Regions from separate parts of the Algoriphagus aquatilis genome, predicted to be linked through region 1. Evidence: riboswitches for the same ligand, from Rfam matches in the RefSeq annotation. Region 1 holds a riboswitch; the other holds the start of a gene.

Region 1 (3,150 bases):
CCAATCCTTTTAGTCTCTCGTAAGTCTCTTTTATCGACTCCCCTCGTTCTGCGGCTTTCTCCAGAGTATTTCTCCAATGCACCGGATAGCTCATTATCTCTTTTGTCTGTTCTAGTGTCAGTTGTTTTTTGATGCTTGGGTCTTCTGATTGATTCATTTTTTTATAGAGTTAGGTTGAATGACTTTGATTTGGATGTTGGGTCGCCGGTGCTTGATATCTTCTTTGTCTGCCCAGGGTCTAGTATAGAAAATCTGCTCGGCACAGATACGCTGGATAATCCTTGAAGTGTAATGACTGAGAGGTACGGGCAGGTCTTCGAACGTCACTTCGAAGACCATTTTGCCCCGGATTAAGGCCATCTTATCCGTTGGTTTGGTGTAGCTGAAACTGAACGATATGTTCAATTGGAAACGCAGCGTTAAAGGGTAAAATCAAAATCTGCTTTGCCTGAGTGATGATACCGAAGGTGCCGGCTGATCTTCCCAAACTTAAACTGGCTCCTTGGTAAAGACCGTTTTCGTCAAACTGCAGCGCTACATAAGGTGAAGCTCCGGAAAGATCCAATTGGGTATTCAACAGGGAATGAGAAAAGGAAATCAAAAGCGCCTCACTGTCTGTAGGAAGAATTTCCACGATTCGTAAGCTGGCAGCATCGGTTACCAAATGGCTGCAAGAAAAGGAGAGCGTACTCTGATCTCTTAAAGTGAGGGTTAGTTCTTTTTTACTTGATGTAGACATAGTGGGATTGGTTTTAAATGAATTTTGATTCAATGTTAAGTTAGTTTGACAACTCAATTATTGCACTGACCAATTCGGAGATGATGTTCTTTTTGCTCACGCCATATCCAAATCCTGAGCTTCCTTGCCGCCGGAACTTCACGACAATGGCACCATCCCTCAGATCTATGATTTCACCTGAAAAATTCATCAGGCCACCGGTGGCGGGGTTATAAGAATATTCAAAAGTCAGCGCATATACCGTGGGCAAGGTGATACTTTCCTGGGTGTCCACGGTGACTTTTTGATCACTTTTCACCTCCAAATTCTGACCTGTGGAATTGATGCTGGCAGATGATTTACTCTCGGCTGAAATCGTTCTTTCCGCTGCTGTTGGAGAGATTACTTTTAGGTTTATTTCAGAAAACATCAGCTCGCTTTCAATTTCTGAGCGGATCATCAGCGGGTCATTATCTGCCAAGATGGTAATCGATGAGCTTGGTACAAATTCATCCAAAACGACTACATCGATTTTTCCGCTCTTTGATTTTTTCTGGGAGTAGACATTGGCTTGGAAAACCAAGGTAAAGAGGACGATTAAAGAGATTGCTTTTTTCATTTTTTTGAAGTTTTAATTGTGAGTAATTGGTTTTAAAGTATTGATAGAGAATAGTTTGAGATTTATTTCCACAAGGGATTTTAAACAGGGAAGCACTGGATTGAAGAGGATCAATTCAGAATTCCAGATTTTATCCGGTCTATCAAGAAAAAGTAAGAGGGTATGCAGGGGAGGTTTTTCAACTGTTTTGGCTTGCACTGCCCCCATCGTTTTACCACCGTGGCGTTTGACTCGGTTGGTACCAGGTGTCCTGGTTCTTGATGGATGTGATATTCTGGAAGTCTTTTACTCCCTAATTAATTTATTTTCTATGGATTGGGTCTTCATCCCATTCATGATGGGAATTGTCGAATGCTTTAATTCGGGCAAAAACCTTGGGAGAATTTGCTGATGGCCATTCTTGAAGTTTCCTTTTTAAATCATCCGATAGCTCAGATTCTAATGGCTTATAATTTTTGAGATATGGATAGTTAAATTTCCCAGGTAATTGGTTTTGAATCGTTTCCTGGCCCTTTGTTCGTGATTTCTCAATTTTCGTATTTGAGGGTTTTGAAACTTTGCTTGATTTTGAAAAGCCCTTTATTCGCTGAATGGGAATGCCAAGCGCCAAATCTATTTGAGTGGGTTTAATGGAAAGAATGCTTACCCTATGAAATAGACGGATTGCAATTCTGACTGATTCTTTATCCTTGCATCGCTTATAAAGCTCCAATCCAAGAAAGTCATAGTCTAGCCCAAAAGAATCTCCAGGACCGTTTTTTATTTGGTAGATGATAAAATTTAAGGTTTTTGCCAGCTTTACTTTATCAGGAACATTTCCTCTCGATTCAAAGTAAGCCAAGATTGTAAGCTCAACCTTTTTCGAACTAGTTGAGGATTTAGGCAGGATTTTGGGATTCATTCTCCCAAGAATCGAAGAGGATTTAACAAAATCCTGAATGAAATTGGTTGATTTCATGATAACATAGTTTTTGGTTAGGACTAGTTACCATCAAGATGTTGGGGGGATTTGCAGGTAAACATTTTTGGTCTGCAATGACCCTCATCGTTTTACCACCGTGGTGTTTGACTCGGTTGGTACCAGCTGTACTGGTTCTTGATGATGATGCAAACATGAATTTATGGCATGTTAAAGCAAACTGAAATGATGATGATTGACCAATAAAGAAGAAGGACGGTTAAAATTTGATTTAACTACTAAAGCAATGCATGAATTTAATCCGGATTTTATCTTGACTTCAGCTAATTAAGAGTATTAAAAAGCAGAATAATTCTCTTTCATAAATTTGAATCTTATTTTTCTCCCACTATCAAGTCTCAATGGGTCATGAAGAGAACTTCGATTTGCAAAGCATCAAATCGAGGGGGGCTCTAATTTTACGAAAACGGGATTAGTGTCTACCTTTACCCTATGAGAATCACTTACCCCAGAAATCAGTTTTTATCCCAACTTTTTCCCGCGATTGACATCACTAATGATGAACAGCTGATTCACGCATTCCGGAAGTACTTGACGTTGGGTGAATATTCACCAAAGGTAGAGCTGACCGATTCTGAAGTGGTTATTGAAGTCCCCTCTGATCTTTTGTTAGGTAACTCCAATAAGTACAATCGTGCTACTGATCTTTGCAATAAGGGGAAATTCGCCGAAGCCAAACCGATTTTGGTATCACTGATTGAGGAGTTTCCATTGATGAGTGAGTACCACCGAACCCTTGCACAAGTCTATGAAGAGGAAGGAGACCATGAACAAGCTATCGATATTCTGATCGAGGCTTTGAGATGCGACCCTAAAAATCATTGGGCATTGATC
Region 2 (3,150 bases), on a different contig from region 1:
GGCTTCCCTTACTCGGTCATTTCCACGGAAGGAGAAGGATACGTTACTTACCCCACCACTGACTTTAGCTCCCGGGAGGTTTTCCTTAATCCATTTGGTAGCAAGGAAAAAGTCAAGCGCATTTCTGCGATGCTCTTCCATACCCGTAGCTACAGGGAAAATATTCGGATCAAAAATGATGTCCTGAGGATTGAATTTGATCCGATCGACCAAGATGCGGTAGCTGCGCTCGCAGATTTCTTTTCTTCGCTCGTAAGTATCAGCTTGACCCTTTTCGTCAAAAGCCATCACGACCACGGCAGCCCCAAACTTCTTGATCGTTTTCGCCTGCTGTATAAATTCTTCTTCCCCATTTTTCAGGGAGATAGAATTCACAATCCCTTTTCCCTGAACACACTTCAAACCTGCCAAGATGATGCTCCACTTGGAGCTATCGATCATGATGGGAATACGACTGATCTCTGGTTCGGAAGCAATCAAATTAAGGAATCTGACCATCGCAAACTCACCGTCCAGCATCCCCTCATCCATGCAGACATCGAGCACCTGAGCACCGCCTCTCACCTGATCCAAGGCAATTTCCAGCGCTTCATCATAGTTTCCGCTGAGGATAAGTCTGGCAAATTTCTTCGAACCGGTGATATTGGTTCGCTCGCCGATGTTGACAAAATTGATTGTCGGGGTGAAAACCAAAGGCTCCAAGCCTGAGAGTTTCAAATAGTCCTGCTTAGGCATTGCTTCCCTCCTCTTCTAGTTCTTCTTCAATTTTTCGTGGCTGAAATTCCGCCGCCATTTTTGCCAAGGCTTTAATATGCTCAGGGGTTGTACCACAGCATCCGCCTAGAATATTTAGCATGCCTTCCCTCAAAAAGTCTCGCACCTGGTCCGCCATCTCATTTGCCCCCTGATCGTAAGCACCAAACTCATTGGGAAGTCCCGCATTGGGATAGGCCGACACATAGAATGGTGCTTTTTGAGAAAGAACCTTTAAGTAAGGTCTGAGCTCTTTTGCTCCCAAAGCACAATTCAAGCCCACTGAGAGCAAAGGAACGTGAGAAACGGAAATCAAAAATGCTTCAGTAGTCTGACCGGAGAGCGTTCTACCCGAAGCATCGGTAATAGTGCCCGAGATCATGATCGGCACTCCGCCTTCTTTGGGATCTAAGGGAATTCCTCTTTCTTCATATACTTCCTGCACTGCATACAATGCAGCTTTGGCATTCAGCGTATCGAAGATGGTCTCAATTAAGATGATATCTGACCCCCCATCCAACAAGCCTCTCACTTGCTCAGCATAGGCCTCTGCCAATTGGTCAAAAGTAATCGCTCGATAACCGGGATCATTGACATCCGGGGAAATCGAGGCAGTACGATTGGTCGGGCCCACTGCGCCTGCTACAAAACGTGGTTTGGAGGGATCGTTTGCTGTAAACTCATCAGCTACCTCTCTTGCCAATTTGGCTGACTGAAAATTGATCTGATAAGCCAAATGAGACAATCCATAATCTTCCTGAGCAATGGTGGTTCCTGAAAAAGTATTGGTTTCGATGATGTCAGCCCCTGCCTCCAAATATTCCTTATGGATAGCCTTAATGATGTCAGGCCTACTCAAAGACAGTAAATCGTTGTTTCCTTTTAGCGATTTGGGATGATCCTTCAACTCAGATGTTCTGAAATCTTCCTCAGAGAGTTTGTAACGCTGAATCATGGTGCCCATGGCCCCATCTAGGATCAAAATTCGGTTTTGAATGGATTGAAGGAGGGATTCCGTTCGGTTTTGCATCTTGTAATAAGTCAATTCAAAAAGGCAATCGAGCAAAACACGGAGAAAATAACTAACTATTCTTTCTTCCGCTCATCTATTTCCGGCATTTCCGGAACGGGAGTTAGCACCTTGTAGACAGGTTGCTAAGACGTCGCAGGGCCCTTCCCTCGGTCTTTCTCGATAAGCCGAAGCAAAAGTAATATCTAATCTTCAATAAACAGGAGATTTAGGGGACAAAATGAAAATTCTTGACTGGTTTTTTTGAAAAAACAAAAGCTTTTCAGCCTTATGGCCTTAAGCCTATTCCAAAGGTTAAAAAGGGCGCGGACATGTAATCAGTCATCGGTAATCCCCCCAATTTATACCCAGGAAATCCTGCCTCATACCCTCCCGAAGCCGTGATCACCAAATCAAAAAACTTTCTTTCCGTCATAGGTATGCCATATTCAAAAAGAATTTCGGGTTTAGCCATCAGTCCTGCAGTTTTAAGATACCCATCAAAATACCGTTGTTCGACTAGCTCAGGGAAATCGGGTTTTTCATTTGCTGAAAGCGTATATCTGAGATTACCAAATCCCAATCCAGCCATAGCACCGATTGCAAAGTTTTTATACTGAAAGAATTTATAACCCCCGTTACCATAAACTCGAAGACTGTTTAAGCTGTGGGTTTGAGAATTGCTGGCCCGACCATCCATCGCAAGATTGAAGACATCCACACCATAGAGCATTCCATCCGTTTCGCCAAGTATCCGCAATCCCCAGTTACTAGGTTTTCCTTGTAGCGGCTGATAACCATTTTCTTCCAATACAGCATTGAATTTATCCGGTGAAGAAAAATGAATACCCCTGATCAAAGAAATTCCGATTGTAGCGTCTTTATAGAAAAAATTGCGATCGGGCAATGAAATTCCAGCTCCTACTCTCACAAAAGCACCCGCTTGAGCATTGTCAAATGCCAGACCATTCATGGACCAACTTCCCTCAAAGGGACTGAAGGAATACCCAACTTTGGCTAGGATTTCCAATGATTCTTTCCGACCGGGCAGATCAAAATCATAGCTAGCTTGAAAACCAATTTCTGTCAAAAAATCCCCAAATCCGTTTGTTCCCTTCTGGATGTCATTTTTTCGGAGAATAAAACCTCTTTGCGGACTTTGTAAAAAAGAATTGAGATCAGATTCTTGTTCAGAAGGCAGCATCTGAAAATTCATATAACCCATTCCTAGGGACATGTAATGAATCAACTGGAATTTTCCTTCTTCTGTCAATGAATAGCCCACATTCAACAAAGCTCTGGAGGTCCGATACTTGATATCAAACTGGTCAAATTCACTGGTTTTGCTTTGATGCTGAGTCAGTTCAAAGCCAACCACAAAATCATTA

The links. A riboswitch is a leader RNA that binds a small molecule or an ion and turns the genes downstream of it on or off. The one in region 1 is predicted to bind S-adenosylmethionine.
Region 2: linked by a shared signal. The riboswitch ahead of ACFPIK_RS02195 (homocysteine S-methyltransferase family protein) and the one ahead of ACFPIK_RS08865 (hypothetical protein) in region 1 are both predicted to bind S-adenosylmethionine.

What each region holds. Positions count from the first base shown of each region.
Region 1 is NZ_JBHSKS010000005.1:147,090-150,239, reverse strand. Features, by position in the region: gene ACFPIK_RS08875 (hypothetical protein) at 154-360, opposite strand; gene ACFPIK_RS08870 (hypothetical protein) at 362-739, opposite strand; gene ACFPIK_RS08865 (hypothetical protein) at 780-1,337, opposite strand; SAM-I-IV-variant riboswitch at 1,511-1,606, opposite strand; gene ACFPIK_RS08860 (hypothetical protein) at 1,639-2,295, opposite strand; SAM-I-IV-variant riboswitch at 2,349-2,445, opposite strand; gene ACFPIK_RS08855 (tetratricopeptide repeat protein) at 2,749-3,150, shown strand, end outside.
Region 2 is NZ_JBHSKS010000001.1:522,936-526,085, reverse strand. Features, by position in the region: gene metH (methionine synthase) at 1-735, opposite strand, end outside; gene ACFPIK_RS02195 (homocysteine S-methyltransferase family protein) at 728-1,783, opposite strand; SAM riboswitch class I at 1,853-1,952, opposite strand; gene ACFPIK_RS02190 (hypothetical protein) at 2,052-3,150, opposite strand, start outside.